2 regions of the Sedimentimonas flavescens genome follow, and region 2 is predicted to be linked to the other one. Evidence: riboswitches for the same ligand, from Rfam matches in the RefSeq annotation. Region 2 holds a riboswitch; the other holds the start of a gene.
What was found. A riboswitch is a leader RNA that binds a small molecule or an ion and turns the genes downstream of it on or off. The one in region 2 is predicted to bind cobalamin.

Region 1 (8,543 bases), on a different contig from region 2:
CCGACCTGAATCTCGATCTTCTCAAGCCGGGTCCAGGCCAGCTCGGCGGGGAATTTATGCGCAATGGCCCAACGCGGCGTGGTCGAGCGGAACCCGAGCCGGCGTTGCAGGCCCAAATCGTTCACCTTGTAGACCACCCCGTCGATATCATAGCCCAAGCTGGCCCGCTGCGCCTCGATCCCACGGTAATGCGCCAGCATGTCCTGCGGCCCGTTGCAAAGCTCGGTCAGCGGGTTGGTCTGAAAACCCAATGCCTTCAGGCGTGCAATCGCGTCGATCTGCGTCAACGCCAGCGGTTCGGACAAGGCACCCCAGGCATAGGCAAAGAACCGCAGCGGCCGCGCGGCCGTGATCCGCGCGTCAAGCTGGCGTAGGGATCCGGCGGCGGCGTTGCGCGGGTTGGCGAACGGCTTATCGCCCCGCTCGGCCTGCCGGGCGTTGAGCGCCGCGAAATCGGCGTGGCTCATGTAGACCTCGCCGCGCACCTCAAGCACATCGGGCGCACCGGGCAAGAGTTGCGGGATATCGGTGATCGTGCGCGCATTCTCGGTGACGTTCTCGCCGACCTCACCATCGCCGCGCGTCGCTGCCTGCACCAGCCGCCCACCTTCATAGCGCAGCGACAGCGACAGACCGTCGATCTTGGGCTCTGCCGTGTAAGCCAGCACCTCTGCCTCGGCGATGCCAAGGTAGGATTTCACGCGGGCATCAAAGTCGAGCACGTCTTCATCGGAAAAGCCGTTTTCGAGGCTCAGCATCCGAACCTCATGCGCGACCTTGCCGAAGCCCTCGGCGACAGGCGCGCCCACTTGAAGGGTCGGGCTGTCAGGGCGCGCCAGATCCGGGAAACGGGCCTCAATCTCGGTCAAACGCCGCTTGAGCGCATCATATTCGGCGTCAGAAATCTCGGGCGCATCGTGCGTATGATAGGCGGAATTCGCCGCGTCGATTGCGGCAATCAGCCCCGGCAGTTCGGCCTCTGCCTCGGCACGGGTCAGCGCACCAACTGCAATCTTGTCCGTCACGGTCATCCTCTTCCCCCTCGGCCACCCTAATGGTTTAGGGTCAGCCGGGAGGAGCGTCCAGAGGGTGAGCGTATCTCAGGCGCCCACAGCCAATCGCTGAGCCATGATCGCCGGCGCCGGATCGCGCAGCACGTAGCCGCGGCCCCAGACCGTCTCGATGTAGTTCTCGCCACCCGTCACCTCAGCCAGTTTCTTGCGCAGCTTGCAGATGAACACATCGATGATCTTCAGTTCCGGCTCATCCATGCCGCCGTAGAGATGGTTGAGAAACATCTCCTTGGTCAGAGTCGTGCCCTTACGCAGGCTGAGCAGCTCCAACATCTGATATTCCTTGCCGGTCAGGTGGACGGGCTTGCCCTCCCCCTCGACCGTCTTCGCGTCAAGGTTCACCGCGATCTTGCCCGTGCGGATGATTGACTGCGAATGGCCCTTGGAGCGGCGAATGATCGCATGGATTCGCGCGATCAGTTCTTCGCGATGGAACGGCTTGGTCATGTAATCGTCGGCGCCGAAGCCAAAACCCTTGATCTTGCTGTCGGTGTCATCCGCCCCGCTCAGGATCAGGATTGGCGTATCCACGCGGGCCAAACGCAGCTGGCGCAACACCTCATGCCCGTTCATGTCGGGCAGATTGAGATCGAGCAGGATCAGGTCGTAATCATAGAGCTTCGCCAGATCGATCCCTTCTTCACCCAGGTCGGTGCAGTAGACGTTTAGATTGGCATGGGTCAGCATCAACTCGATACTACGCGAGGTTGTAGGATCATCCTCGACCAACAAAATGCGCATCCTGGGTTCTCCGTATTAAATCCCCGATAATGTTCGAGGCTTGCACCGATTGGTTAACACCCAGTTAGTCTGGCAATATTCTTAATGATTGCAACCTAAAGTTGTTTCCATTTTTGGATCGCGGTCACTTTCAACCCGTCCACCCCGTGTTTCGACACCCCCTCGATCCACAGATCCAGCTCTTCTTCCGACAAATCGTAGCGATCCAGCGCCTCGGCGCGCGGAATCAGCCCATGCGTCACGGCCTGCACCAGCGTCGCTTTGCGACTGGCAACCCATCGCGTCGTATCGGGCGGCGGCAGATCCGCCCGCGTCAGAATCGAGCCATCGGGCAAGGTCACCGAACGCGGCCCATCCACTTTCTTGAGATACATCTGCTCCCCCTTCCGCTTTCCTGGCCTGAAAATGACCGCTTCGCCTTAACGACGGGTGAAACGCGGGGTTGAGACTAGTTCGCATTTTCCTATATTCCTGCGGGTCTGATCAAAGGACCCCTTTCATGAGCAAGGATCTGCCCCTCAATTCGCTGGGACTGCCCAAGCCCCCGGCCGAAACCCGCGTTGTCGTCGCCATGTCTGGCGGCGTCGATAGCTCGGTCGTGGCCGCGCAACTGGCCGAGGAAGGCTATGATGTCGTGGGCGTGACCTTGCAGCTGTATGACCACGGCGCGGCGCTCGCCAAGAAGGGCGCCTGCTGCGCGGGTCAGGATATCCACGACGCGCGCCGCGTGGCCGAGACGATGGGATTTCCGCATTACGTGCTCGACTACGAGAACACGTTCCGCGAGGCCGTGATCGACGAGTTCGCCGACGCCTATCTGGCGGGCGCGACGCCGGTGCCCTGCATTCGCTGCAATGAGCGGGTGAAGTTCAAGGACCTGCTGGAAACCGCCAAGGATCTCGACGCTGACTGCATGGCGACCGGGCATTACATCCAGCGCAAGATGGGCCCGCATGGCCCCGAGTTGCACAGCGCAGCCGATCCGAACCGCGACCAGAGCTATTTCCTGTTCTCGACCACGCCCGAGCAACTCTCCTACCTACGCTTTCCGCTTGGGCATCTGGCCTCGAAGGCCGAGACGCGGGCACTGGCGGCGAAATATGGCCTGCCGGTGGCCGACAAGCCCGACAGCCAGGACATCTGCTTTGTGCCGAACGGAAACTATGCCTCGGTCATCGAGAAGCTCCGCCCCGGTGCGGCGGACCCCGGCGAGATCGTCGATATGGAGGGCAATGTCCTCGGCCAGCACAAGGGTGTCATCCATTACACGATCGGTCAGCGCCGTGGTCTTGGCATCGGCGGGCTTGGCGATCCGCTTTACGTCGTCCGGCTGGACCCCGACACGCGGCGCGTGATCGTCGGCCCGAAAGAGGCGCTCTCGACCCGGATCATCCCGGTGCGCGAGATCAACTGGCTTGGGGATGAGCCCTTCACCGCCCGCCCTGAATGGCATCTGAGCGTCAAGGTCCGCTCAACCCGCCCGCCGCGTGAGGCCATTGTCCGCCCGATCAGCGCGACCGAGGCCGAGGTTGAGTTGCTAAACCCGGAAGAAGGCGTAAGCCCCGGACAGGCCTGCGTTTTCTACGAAACCGGCGGAACGCGGATCTATGGCGGCGGTTGGATCTGGCGCGGACGGTAGATGAAAAGGGCGCCTTTCGGCGCCCTTTCTTATTGTTTCAGCACGTAGCGGCCGGGCGCGTTTTGCAGCGGCTTGTAGCCCGCATCCGCATTGCCCATAGGCGGCGGCGCCTGGTCCGGGCCGGCAACGGCACCCCCGGTCACGCGCAGCCAATCGGCCCAGGGCTCCCACCACGAGCCCTGCACTTTCGGCACGCTCTTGGCCCAGTCCTCCGGCGCGGGATGGTTGTGGCCAGGCACATGCGTCATGATCCGATGCTTGGCGCGCGCGCTGCCGGGCGGCGCCACGATGCCCGTGTTATGCCCGCCCGAGACCAGTGCGAAGGTCACATCGCCATGCATCAGGTACGTCAGCTTGAAGACCGAGTTCCACGGCGCGATGTGGTCGTGCTCGGTCGCGACGGCGAAGACCGGCGCCTTGATGTCCTGAAGGTAGATGTGGCCTTCCCCCGCGGTCATCCGGCCATCCGCCAGATCGTTGTTGAGGAACAGCTTACGCAGATACTCCGAATGCATCTTGTAGGGCATCCGCGTCGCGTCATGACTCCAGGCACCAAGTGCCGAGGGCGCCTCGCGCTCACCCAGCATGTATTCGCGCACCATCTTCGACCAGACGAGGTCCTGCGACTTGAGCATCGAGAAGGTGCCCGCCATCGCCTCCTTGTCCAGATAGCCCTCTTCCCACATCATGTCTTCCAGCAGCGACAGCTGGCTTTCATTGGTGAAAAGCGAAAGCTCACCGGCTTCGGTGAAATCAACCTGCGCGGCCAGCATAGTCATCGAGGCAAGCCGCTCATCCCCGTCGCGCGCCATTGCAGCGGCGGTCACCGAGAGAAGCGTCCCACCGAGACAATAGCCCAGACCGTGCACTTTCTCGGCCCCGGTGATCGCGCTGATCGCGTCGATCGCGGCCATCACGCCAAGCTCGCGGTAGTCATCGAAGCCAAGCTCGCGGTCTTCCTCGTCGGGGTTTTTCCAGCTGATGCAGAACACCGAAAAACCCTGATCGACCAGCCACTTGATCATCGACTGGGGCGGCGTCAGATCGAGGATGTAGTATTTCATGATCCAGGCCGGGACGATCAGCAACGGCACCGAATGCACCGTGGGCGTCGTCGGAGCGTATTGGATAAGCTCGATCAGGCGGTTGCGGAAAACGACCTTGCCCGGCGTTATCGCAACCTCATGACCCGGCGTGAACTCCGGCGGATCCTCAGGCTGACCGGTCATCCGTTTCATCATGTCTTCGTAGAAGAACTGTGCACCGCGCGTCAGATTGCGGCCGCCCTCCTCGACGGTGCGCTGGATCAGATGCGGGTTGGTCAGCAGGAAGTTCGAAGGCGAGAACATATCGAGGAACTGGCGCCCGTAGAACTCGACCACTTTCTCGTGCCTCTCCTCCACCCCGTGCACTTCGGAGGTGGCGTTATGCCACCACTGCTGCGTCAGCAGGAAGCTTTGGGAATAGAGCGAGAAGGGAAACTTCAGCCATTCGGGCCCGGCGAATCGGCGGTCTTGCTTGAGCGGCTCAACGCAGACCTCGCCGTTGCCACCGGCCGCCTGACACAGGATCTCGGCCGCCAGACGCTGCGCCTTGCGCGCCGATTTCCAGACCAACTCAGCCCGCTTGCCGGGGCTGATTGCCAGATGCGCCGCCCAATCGCCCCAGGCGAGCGCCAGCGAGATCGGCGAGATGCTCGCTCCGAGCTTGCCGAACTGCGCATGGACCAAACGGTCGAGTCTGACGAATGCCTCTTCAGCGGCCAGCTTTTCGGGCGTGTCGGTCAACAGGACCTCGGCCAGCCGAGCCGGAAGATTCGGGATAGGCTCTGCCTTGTCTGCCTTGGGCGCAAGCGCTTCGGGCCTTTCGGCAACCACAGTCCCAGAGATAGCTTGGGCGGCCGATTCCACGGCCGCCTCAGCCTTGACGCGCGACCGGCGCGCCTTCGGAGCAGATGTCGTCATCTCTCAACCTAGTTACGGCGGGCGGCCCATCCGCCCGTCCTTCGTCAGTCTTTCTTGCCCGTCGCCGAAATGATGGCGTTGCCTTCCTCGGTCGCGGTACGCACCGCTTGCTCGGCGATTTCCGTCACCGACGCGGCAAGCTTGTTCGTTTCGGTCGAATAATCGCTCAGCATCCGTTGCCAGAAGGTCGTCCAGAGCGCCATCGCTTCGTTCGGATCCTTCGCATCGGCCAGGTCGGCCAGCATGCTGCGGTCCCGCTCGAAACGGGTTTTCAGGAAGTCGAGCGTCTCGATGTTCTGCTTGAGCAGCGCCTCGGCCATCCGGGCCTGCGGGCGCAGGAACATCGACATATCAACCGACGGGGTCGGCATACAACCGGCCATCACGCCGAACGGGTTCTGTTTCTTACTTGCCATGTCTGTCCTCCTTCAGTCTCAGCCAAGCTCAAGGAGTCTATCATTCTTCGCACACGCAGAAATTGATCTGCCGCAATACCTGCCAAGATTAACGCGCATTGTAAAAGTCACGTTAAATTATTAGCCGCAGATCTCTTTTTAGAACATTTTTCGGGCATTTTGCAGACGCAGCATAAAGCGCAGATCAGAGCGACGGGATTTCGCGTAAGTCGGACGATTCCCCGCTCTCGCGCTGACCCCAAGCATTGTGAAAGATCAGCTCTTCCAACGGCATCCGCTGCGCCCATCCGCGTTGCTGCAACTCAGGTTCCGAATGCAGTTCGCGCACATGCCCGAGGCACAGATAGGCCACCGGCACCACATGCTCGGGCAGCCCGAGGATCTCGCGCAGGTCGGCGTCATTGAAGATGCTGACCCAGCCAACGCCAATGCCCTCGGCGCGGGCGGCAAGCCAGAGGTTCTGCACCGCGCAGACCGTCGAATACAGATCCGTGTCGCGGTTGTGAGTCCGCCCCAGCACGACCGGCCCACCCCGCTCGCGGTCGCAGGTGATACACAGGTTTACCGGGGCATCGGTAATCCCCTCCAGCTTGATCGCCGAATAAAGCGCCTTGCGCGCATCGCCGAACATCGCGGCGGCCTCGTCATTGGCGCGCGAAAAAGCCTGTTTAACCCGCGCCTTGGTCGCGGGATCGCTCAGCAGCAGAAAGTTCCAGGGCTGCATGAAGCCCACCGAGGGCGCGTGATGCGCTGCCAACAAGAGGCGCTCCAGCACCTCGGGCGCGATCGGGTCGGGTTGGAACTGGCTGCGCACATCGCGCCGCGTGTGAATCGCACGATAGACCGCATCGCGCTCGGCGTCTGAAAAAGGCCCCGCGGGCACGAGGTGAACGGATTGCGGCATGACACATCCCCTGTCTGGCAACCATGGCCGCCCCCGCCGTCCGCGCGAGGGGGCCTATCCTGTCCGGCCGGTCTTCTGACTTCGGCTTCGCGCGGTGCAGCGCCTTCCCGGCCTTGGCCAGTGGCTCCAGCTGCACCATCCACCTTACAGCGTTGGGCACGTCGCGGAGTTGCACCGCGTTCCCGATTATCCCGACCGCAGCCGGGCACCAGACCCGCGCAAGCTAGCCAAACACGCCCGCCGCCGCAAGCCGCACAACTCCCATTGACAGTGCCCCCGCCCCTGCGTCATCTTCCGCCCCACGTCAGGGGAGTCCCGCCTAGGGGACTGAGAGGCTGACAGGGGGAAACCCCGGTGAAGCGACCCTTTGAACCTGACCCAGTTGATACTGGCGTAGGAAGACCGAAGGGCGCCCTCCCGACATATGACTGGGGCGGTCCTTTCGGGCCGTAGCGGCCCTTTCGCTTGGGGCCAGCGGCCCCTTCTTGCCTCACGTGTTGCTTGGGTCTCATCGCAAGAGGAGACCAACTATGAACAAGCCCACCCCCCGGATCACCACCGGTGCCCTGCCCGCGTCGTGCAAGGTTTTCATCCCCGGCCAGTTGCACCAGATCGCGGTGCCGATGCGCTCGATCCACGTTTCGAACGAGACGCCGGTCAGCGTCTATGACAGTTCGGGCCCTTACACCGACCCGGCGGCCAGCACCGACATCCGCCAGGGCCTTGCCGGAACGCGCGGAGACTGGCTGCGCGCACGCGGTGACATCGAGGAATACGAGGGACGCGCTGTCACCTCGGCCGATAACGGCTTTGCCGAGGGCGACCGCCTCGTGCCGGAATTCCCGAAGCTGCGCCGCCCCTTCCGCGCCACCGGCAGCCGCGCCGTGACGCAGATGGCCTATGCGAAAGCCGGCATCATCACCCCCGAGATGGAATATGTCGCCATCCGCGAGAACCTCGGTCGCACCGAAGCCTGGGCCGAGGCCCGCGACGGCGAGGACTTCGGCGCCGCGATCCCCGACCTCGTGACGCCCGAATTCGTGCGTCAGGAAATCGCGGCAGGCCGCGCCATCATCCCCGCCAACATCAACCACCCCGAGCTGGAGCCGATGATCATCGGCCGCAACTTCCTGGTGAAGATCAACGCCAATATCGGCAACTCGGCCGTGACCTCCTCGATGGAGGAGGAGGTCGAGAAGATGGTCTGGGCAATTCGCTGGGGCGCCGACACGGTGATGGACCTTTCGACGGGCCGCAACATCCACAACATCCGCGAATGGATCATCCGCAACGCCCCCGTGCCGATCGGGACCGTGCCGCTTTACCAGGCGCTTGAGAAGGTCGGCGGCGTGGCCGAAGACCTGACCTGGGAGATTTTCCGCGACACGCTGATCGAGCAGGCCGAGCAGGGCGTGGATTATTTCACCATCCACGCGGGCGTGCGCCTGCACATGATCCCGATGACGGTCAAGCGCGTGACCGGCATCGTCTCGCGCGGCGGCTCGATCATGGCCAAGTGGTGCCTGCATCATCACCGCGAAAGCTTCCTCTACGAGCATTTCGACGAGATCTGCGACATCATGCGGGCCTATGATGTCTCCTTCTCGCTCGGTGACGGGCTGCGCCCCGGCTCGATTGCCGACGCCAACGACCAGGCGCAATTTGCCGAGCTTGAGACCCTGGGAGAGCTGACCAAGATCGCCTGGGCCAAGGATTGCCAGGTCATGATCGAGGGTCCCGGCCACGTCGCGATGCACAAGATCAAGGCCAATATGGACAAGCAACTGGCCCATTGCCATGAAGCGC
Region 2 (8,543 bases):
TCCCACCCTGCCCACTGCCGAGGCCAAGACGAACGATCTGGCAGCGTCAGCCGAAGGGGTGTTCCAGCGCATCGAAGCCCTGCCTATCGAAGAACTGATGGCCTCAGCGATCCGGTCGCTCGACAGCATTTCTGCCGTCGCCGAGAGCGAGGATACCCGCGCCGTTCCGGGCGAGCTTGCGGGCCTGCTGGAGGAACTCCGCGCGCTGGTGGAGCGCCTGAATCAGGGCGGCGCCTCCGAGAAGGCGATTGCGGCGCTTGACGGGATGACCGAGGCCGCCTCGACCGTGATGAGCGAGTTCGAGGGGCTGGCCGAGACGCTGGCGTCGACCGATGCCGCCGCGCAGGCGGTGGCCGAGATGCCGCTTGGCGAGATCGGCAACAAGATCGACGGCATTCTGGCCGATATCCGCACCATGCTGGGTTCGGAAGATGCCGAACGCCTGCCGCGCGCGCTCTCGGATACGCTCGAAGAATCCGCGGCGCTACTGGCCGAACTGCGCGAAGGCGGCGCGGCAGAGAAGATCAACGGCACGCTCGTGGCCGCGCAGGATGCTGCGACCGCCATCGAAAGCGCCTCCGAACGCCTGCCCGAGCTGACCGCGAAGCTGGAATCGCTGGTGACCACCGCCGAGCGTCTGGTGGCGTCTTATGGCGAGCGGTCGGCCTTCAACGCCGAGGTGCTCGACACGATGCGCGAATTGCGCCGCGCGACATCCGCCTTCGGGTCGCTCGCGCGCATGATCGAACGCAACCCCCGCGCCTTCATTCTGGGCCGCTGACAGGAGACACAAGATGATCCGCCCGTTCCTGCTAAGCCTTATCTGCGGCCTTGCGCTGACCGCCTGTTCCGATCCTGCGGCCACCGCGCGCTATGCGATTGCGCCGCAACCCGCCGCGAAAACCCTGCCCAACCGCCTCGGCCAGGCCGAGCTGCGCGAGGTGTCGCTACCGCAATATGCCGCGGGGCAGGAGATCTCCTATCAGACCGAGGACGGCGCGCTGCGCTCGACCCCGGACAATATCTGGGCCGACGACCCGCCGCGCGCGGTGACGCTGGCGCTGGCGCGGCAGATCTCGGCGGTCTCGGGCGCGACGGTGATCGCCGAGCCCTGGCCGCTCTCGGAAGGGCCGCAACGCCGGATCGAGGTGCGGGTCGAGCAGTTCCTTGCGCGGGCCGATGGTGTCGTGCAACTGACCGGGGTCTATTTCGTCACCCCTGCGGGGATTACGAGCGGGCGCGACGTGATGCGCAGCTTCGATGTGACCGTGCCGGTCGCGGAGGGAGGCCCGGCGGCTATTGCGCAGGCGCAGTCGGCAGCGGTTGCCGAACTGGCTCGGCGCATCGCGCAGCTCGATTAATCGAGCGCCGTGATGCGGCCGTAGCCACCGCGGAAGAAGGTCAGCGGCTCGCCCTGGCCCACCTGAAAACGGACGACGCGGCCGATGATGATGGTGTGATCGCCGCCTTCATGGGTGGCCTCGGTCACGCATTCGAACCGCGCCAGCGCGCCGTCCAGCAGCGGCACCTCATGCTCGTTACGCAGGAAGTCCAGCCCCTCGAACCCATGGCCGCGGCGGGTGAAGCGATCCGCAAGCGGCGCCTGATCGGCCCGCAGCACATGGATGGCAAAAGCAGGGGCCGCCGAGAAATGCTGATGTCGCAACGACGAGCGCGCCGCCGACCACAGCACCAGCGCCGGATCGAGCGAGACCGAGGCGAAGCTGTTGACGGTAATCCCCACTGGCGTCGTCGATCCCGCTTCGCAGGCGGTGATCACGGTCACCCCGGTCGCAAAGCAACCAAGCGCATCGCGCAGCTGGCGCGGCTGCGCCGGGTCGGGCACATGGCCGAGGCTGGATTTCTCGGCCCGCGTCATTGCCGCTTCGATCTCGTCGCTTTCCCGCATCGCTCTCCCCTTTCCCCCACAGATACGTGCTGGCGCGCAAAGGGCAACCCTTGGGGCGCACACAGAGCCATCAAGACCCGGTCAAGCGCGCCGCATCAGGTAGATGTCCATGATCCAGCCATGCTCGGCCCGCGCCTCGGCGCGGGTCCGGACGATCTGCGGGCCGACCTCGGAGAGGGGCCCCGCATGCAGGATCTGTTCGGACATGCCGACGAAGGCCCCCCACCAGATCTCGACCCCTTCGGGCGCGAGATGGGTGAACGAGCATTCTCCATCGAGCATGACCACGATGGTATCGACGCCCTCGGGCCAGCCGTGATCGCACAGCTGGCGGCCCGTGGTGATCTGCACCGGCGCGCCGATCTCATTGAGCGGGATGGCGTGCGCCGCGCACAGCGCCTGAATGGCGGTGATCCCCGGAATGACGCGGGTCGTGACCGGCATCACACGCGCCAGCCGCTCGGCCAGGCGCAGCGTGCTGTCGTAAAGCGACGGATCGCCCCAGACGAGCAGTGCGACCTTGCCGCTTTCGCCAACATGGGCGCGGATCTCACCCTGCCAGGCGGCGGCGATGGCGTCGTGCCAGTCGTCCACGCCCTGCCGGTAAGAGGGATTCGCCGCATCGCGCACCGGCAGCGCGAACTCAACCACCTTTGTCGCGGGATTGGTGATATGCGTTTCGCACATCGACCGGCGCAGCCCGGCCAGATCGGATTTGTCCGCCCCCTTGAGCGGGATCAGGATCAGCTCGGCCGCGTTCATCGCTTCGATCGCCTGCAGCGTCAGATGCCCGGGGTTTCCGGTGCCAATTCCGATCAGCGTCAGTTCGATCATCGCGTCTTCCTTACTGGCGGGAGGAGCGCGGCGCGCTCCTCCCAGTGTTTCGTTACGCCGTCCGGCTGCGCTCCCAGAGCTGCCCGGCAACCCAGCCAAGCACCGCCCAGACCGCAAGCCCGACCCCGAGCACACGCGCCGAGAACATGGCGCCGACCTCAGGCGGGGCAACGCCGTAATACTCGTCGATCGTGGGCGCGCCAATGATATGCGGCAGCGCAAGCATGCCCACGGCCAGCGGATATTTCCACGCATGGTGCCCGTAGGCCAGCAGCGCAAGCGCCGTGCCAGTCAGCGCCACCGCGCCCCACCACCATACCTGGCGATCGCCAAGATCGGCGGCCACCGTGCCCGGCAGTTCGGGCGGCAGCCCAAGCGCAGGGGCAAGCTGGAAGCTCACGAAGCCCGCGATACCCCAAAGCAACCCCTCGACCGCGCCGACCCGCTTGCCGAGCGTCTCGGCCAGACCGAAGCCCGCCACCAGCAGCCCCGCATAAGAGACGTAGATCAGGATGGTGAAGAGAACCGTCAGCCCATTGCGCGTCAGCGCACTCGGATCGGCAGCCTCTGCCCCCTGTACGTGATCGTCGGCCGCCCCGGCCTCATGCGCGTGATCGGCCGGAGCCTCCAGCGCCGAGCCCGAGAAATGCGTCAGTTCGCCAGTCTCGTAACCTTCACCAAGCAGGATAACCTCCTGCACGAAAGCGAAGTGCAGCAGAGCGGCAATCAGCCCTGCTGCACAACCGGCGAACAACGCGCCGGTCAACATTCGTTGGAACATGCGTGGCGGATCAGTGGCAGGGGAAGCCGGTCGCGTGACGCATATCGTGGGCGGCATCGTGCAGCGTCGCCGACTGCGCGTGGCCAGCCACGAACATCAGGACCACGCCCATCACAACCATCGCCAGAACCGAAGCCAGACCCGAGGTGGTTTTCACCGAGGAAAGAGTCGTCATTTCATATCTCCCAGCCGTCACACCCGACGGCGTTAAGTTACACCTTGCAGGGCCGGTCTCCTGGCTCGCGGGTCACAGTCGGTCCTCGCCTTCCCACCCTTGCAGGCAGTGGCATTCCGAGGACCGCTCTCCGCTGACAGTCGCGGGGGCGGCTGGGGCTCGGGGCGCCTCGATTGGTCCGCCCGTTCCCCATTCCCGTTTCAGTCCCGATGCTTTGCACCTGATGGGACACCTTGCCCTTCCATCTACTCAGCGGCGCCGCAGCCGGTCAAGGACAATCACGGCGCTTCAGGGCCGAATGCGACCCTCAGCCCGGAATCCGCGCCAGCGCCTTGGTGCGCAGCGCGCCAAGCGGGCGCGCATCGGCGAAGTTCCCGTCCGCCGAGGCCGCATACAGCCGCGCGAAGGTGAGCAGGTCGGGCAGGTCCTCGGGCGTCAGATCGCCAAACAGATAGGCGGTCTTGCCCTCGGCGCGGAAGGCCAGGCTCGAGGGGCGCGTGCAGCCCGACATGCATTCGATCCCCTGCACCTCGGCCACAATTCCGGCCTCGCGCAGCGCTTCCTCCAGCGTTGCGCCGAAACCCGCACGGCCAAGCGCGCAGCTGGTGCAGACCGAGATCCTCACGCGATCACATCCGACAACGGGCCATAGAGGATCAGCGCCGGGTGGTCCGAGCGCGCATCGGCCAGTTGCCGCGCCAGATCCGCGACGGTCGTGCGCTGGATGGTTTGTTCCGGATGGCCCACGGCCTCGGCCAGCATCGCGGGGGTTTCGGGCGCAAGCCCATGCGCCATCAGCCCCTCGGCCAGGCGCGGGAAGGTGCGCTTGCCCATGAAGACAACCGTCGTCGCCCCGGGATCGGCCAGCGCCGCCCAGTTGATCGATTCGGGCAGGCCGCCGGTCACATCGGCGCCGGTCACGAATTGCACCCGCCGCGCGGTCAGCCGCCGGGTCAGCGGAATACCTGCCGCTGCCGCCGCCGCACAGGCCGAGGGCACGCCGGGGATGATCTCGCTGCCGATCCCGGCCTCACGCAGGGCGACAAGCTCTTCCTCAAGCCGCCCGAACAGCCCCGAATCGCCGGACTTGAGCCGCACCACACGCTTGCCGGCCAGGGCATGCTCGACCAGCAGGGCATTGACGTATTCCTGCTTGGCCGAGGGCTTGCCCGCCCGCTTGCCAACCGCGATCAACTCGGCCTGCGGACCGGCATGGCCCAGAACCGGGCCCGAAGCGAGGTCATCGAACAGCACCAACTCGGCGCGCGCCAGCCGATCCACAGCTTTCAGCGTGATCAGATCGGGATCGCCCGGCCCCGAGGAAACGAAAGAGACGAAACCGCTCATGAACTGGCCTCAGCTATCAGGTGAAAGAAAGTGCCGCTGACGCAGCCGCCGCCCGGCATCTGCCGGAACGATCCGGTCTCGGGGACGGCGGCGCCGGTGGCATCGACGACCTGCGCCAGCGGCGCATCGGGTTGCGACAGGATCGTCGCATAGTGAAACTCATGGCCCCGCAGCGCGGTGCCAGCGGCCAACGGGCCGACGGGGGCCGCCAGCCGCGCAAGCCGATAGCCCAGATGCATGCGCCGCTTGGCAAAGGATGTCTCCAGCCCCAAGAGCCCCGCCATCGCGTGGCGCGTGCCATCCGCGGCAACCAGCCCCGCGCCAAGCGCCATGTAGCCTCCGCATTCGCCATGAACCGGACGGGTCTGCGCGAAGGCACATAGGCCCGCGCGGAAGGTCTCGGCGGCAGACAAGCGGCCCGCATGTAGCTCCGGGTAACCACCGGGCAGCCAGCAGGCATCGGCGCTCGGGTCGGGCGCCTCGTCGGCCAGCGGCGAGAAGGGCAGGATCGTCGCCCCCTCGGCGCGCCAATCCGCGATCAGATGCGGATAGACAAAGGAAAACGCGGCATCCCTCGCCAGCGCGATCCGCGCGCCCGGGGGGGCCAGGCGGGGGCGCGGGCCGGGCACCGGCCCGCGCCCCCGCCCCGCAGCGACCGAGATCATCCGATCGAGGTCGCAATGCTCGGCCACGATCCGCCCGGCCTCCGCCAGCAGCTTATCCAGCGCATCGGTTTCTTCGGCCTGCACAAGGCCCAGATGCCGCTCGGGCAGGGCGATCCCCGCCGCGCGCGGGATGACGCCCAGAACCTCGATCCCGGCCTCTTCCATGCCCGCGCGCACCAGTGCCTCATGCCGGGGCGAAGCCACCTTGTTCAGCACGACACCCGCCACCTGCACACCAGGGCGCAGCGTCGCGAAGCCCTTGGCCACTGCCGCCGCCGATTGCGCCTGCCCCGACACATCGAGCACCAGAACCACCGGCCAGCCCATCAGCGCAGCAATATCGCCGCTCGCCCCCGTCCCCGTCTCGCCGGGTTTGGCAACGCCATCGAAGAGGCCCATCGCCCCCTCGGCCACGATCAGATCGGCCTCGACCGATGCCAAAGCCTCCAACTGCCCGCGCCCCATCGCCCAGGCATCGAGGTTGAACGAGGCCCGCCCCGCCGCCGCCGCATGAAAGGCCGGGTCGATGTAATCCGGCCCGCATTTGAACGGCTGCACATCCAGCCCGCGCGCCCGCAGCGCTGCCAGCACCCCCAGCGTCAGCGTGGTTTTCCCCGAGCCAGAGGCCGGTGCCGATATGATCAGCCCGGGCGTCATTCAGGCCCCGTTCCGGGAAAGCGCGGCTCTGTGCCCACGGGCCGGTAGCGGCGGTCGTAATCGCCTGCGTACAGGCGGCTTTCGTCGAACTCCTCGGCGCCAATCGAACGCCCGACAAGGATCAGCGCCGTGCGCTCCATCTCTTCGCCAATCGCGGTCTCCAGCGTGCCGAGCGTGGCGCGCACCACACGCTCATCGGGCCAGCTTGCACGCCAGACGACCGCCACGGGGCAATCGGCGCCGTAATGCGGGGTCAGATCCTCGACCACGTTCGGCAGCACATGAACCGAGAGGTGAATGGCCAGCACAGCGCCGGTGCGGGCGAAATTCTCAAGCGTCTCACCCTCGGGCATCGAAGTCGCCCGCCCCGAGGTCCGCGTAAGCACGACCGACTGCACCACGCCGGGCAGCGTAAGCTCGGCGCACAGCGTGGCGGCGGCAGCTGCGAAGGAGGGCACGCCCGGCGTCACGTCATATGGGATATCCAGCGCGCGCAGGCGGCGCAGCTGCTCGCCCATGGCCGACCAGACCGACAGATCGCCCGAGTGCAGCCGCGCAACATCCTTGCCCTCGGCATGGGCGGCGGCGATCTCCGCGACAATCTGGTCCAGCGACAGCGGCGCGGTATTCACGATCTTCGCGCCCGGCGGGCAATGGGCCAAAAGCGCCTCGGGCACAAGGCTGCCTGCATAGAGGCAAACCGGGCAGGAGGCGATCAGGTCGCGCCCGCGCAGGGTGATCAGATCGGCCGCCCCCGGACCCGCCCCGATGAAATGCACCGTCATTGCGTCTTCCCTTCCGCTACTGCCACGCTCACACCGCCTTGGGCCACGCGCCCCATAATCAACCGCGCGCCAGGCCCCGCCGCCATCAGCGCCGCCGCCTCGGCGACCGAGCCGGTGCCGAACAGCGCCTGCACCCGGTCGGATTGCGAGGGCGTCGCCACCCCCGCCACGTCATGGCCGCTGACCGGCAGGCCAAGTGCCACTGTCAATTCGGCCAACCGATCTGCCTTGTGCCCGATGGTCGCGAGCGCGGCAACAGGCCCCGCAACGGTCTCGGCCGCGCGCAAGGCGGTGAGCACGCCTTCAGGCGTAGCCGCGCTATTGAACCCGACCCCGGCGACCCTCATTTCACCACGCTCCATTGCACCACGGGGCGCGCCGCGTTCCAACCGCGCATTCCGCCAAGGGGTGCTGCCTGCGCCAGATCAATCCGCAGCAGATCGCCGCCATGCGCCGCTTGCATCTGCGCCAGAAGCGCCTCGGTTTCCAGCGTCACGCCATTGGCCACAAGCCGCGTGCCTGCGGGCAGCATCGGCCACAGCGCCGCGTAAAGCGCCGCATTGCCGCCGCCACCCACGAAAACCGCATCCGGCAGGGGAAGCCCTGCCAGAGCCTCGGGCGCGCGGCCCTCAATCGCCTCCATCCGGCCATCCAGACCAAAGTCCGCGATATTGGCGCGAATGTTGGTCACGCGATCCGCGCGCGTTTCCACCGTGATCGCGCGACCGCCCGCAAGGCACCACTCGACCGAGATCGAGCCCGACCCGCCACCGATGTCCCACAGCAATTCGCCCGGACGCGGTGCAAGCGCCGAGAGTGTCAGCGCGCGCACGGGCCGCTTGGTGATCTGGCCGTCATGCTGGAATGCGTCATCCGGCAGGCCAGAGGCGCGTGATAGACCCGCGTCTTTGGGCAGATTCGCGCCGTCGATGGCCACCGCAACCGGCGCCGCTATGTCGGTAACGTCGAAGCCTTCGGCGTTGGCCTGCCGCAGCCGCTCCTGCGTGCCGCCGAGGCGTTCAAGCACCATCAGCCGTGCCGCACCGAAGCCCGCCGCAACCAGCCATTTGGCCAGCATCGCAGGGGCGGCACCATCGCGCAGCGTCACCACCGCGCACACACCGCGCGCCAGAACCGCGCGTAGCCGTGCAAATGCCGCCGCATGCAGGCCCATGCAAACCGTTTCCTCGATCTTCCAGCCCATCCGCGCGCAAGCCAGCGAGAACACCCCGGCCAGCGGGATCGCGCGCCACTCGCCCGGCTCCAGATGGCGGGCAAGCGTGCCGCCCGCACCGAACCAGAACGGGTCACCCGAGGCCAGCACCACGGTGGGACGCCCGCGCCATTCCAACACCGGGGCAATATCGAAGGGTACCGGCCAAGCACGCCC

Region 1: another riboswitch for cobalamin. It lies ahead of bluB (5,6-dimethylbenzimidazole synthase); the one in region 2 lies ahead of N3C64_RS07930 (CbtB domain-containing protein).

Annotation. Positions count from the first base shown of each region.
Region 1 covers NZ_JAOALJ010000001.1:177,845-186,387, forward strand. The annotation lists gene ligA (NAD-dependent DNA ligase LigA) at 1-1,031, opposite strand, end outside; gene ctrA (response regulator transcription factor CtrA) at 1,101-1,814, opposite strand; gene sciP (CtrA inhibitor SciP) at 1,910-2,188, opposite strand; gene mnmA (tRNA 2-thiouridine(34) synthase MnmA) at 2,314-3,453, shown strand; gene N3C64_RS00865 (PHA/PHB synthase family protein) at 3,483-5,240, opposite strand; gene N3C64_RS00870 (phasin family protein) at 5,462-5,833, opposite strand; gene bluB (5,6-dimethylbenzimidazole synthase) at 6,018-6,737, opposite strand; cobalamin riboswitch at 6,786-6,965, opposite strand; gene thiC (phosphomethylpyrimidine synthase ThiC) at 7,268-8,543, shown strand, end outside.
Region 2 covers NZ_JAOALJ010000003.1:274,695-283,237, reverse strand. The annotation lists gene N3C64_RS07955 (MlaD family protein) at 1-781, shown strand, start outside; gene N3C64_RS07950 (PqiC family protein) at 795-1,361, shown strand; gene N3C64_RS07945 (flavin reductase family protein) at 1,358-1,879, opposite strand; gene cobF (precorrin-6A synthase (deacetylating)) at 1,991-2,743, opposite strand; gene N3C64_RS07935 (CbtA family protein) at 2,796-3,512, opposite strand; gene N3C64_RS07930 (CbtB domain-containing protein) at 3,535-3,699, opposite strand; cobalamin riboswitch at 3,733-3,950, opposite strand; gene N3C64_RS07925 (DUF1636 family protein) at 4,007-4,324, opposite strand; gene cobA (uroporphyrinogen-III C-methyltransferase) at 4,321-5,046, opposite strand; gene N3C64_RS07915 (cobyrinic acid a,c-diamide synthase CobB) at 5,043-6,368, opposite strand; gene cobM (precorrin-4 C(11)-methyltransferase) at 6,365-7,153, opposite strand; gene N3C64_RS07905 (cobalamin biosynthesis protein) at 7,150-7,500, opposite strand; gene cbiE (precorrin-6y C5,15-methyltransferase (decarboxylating) subunit CbiE) at 7,497-8,543, opposite strand, start outside.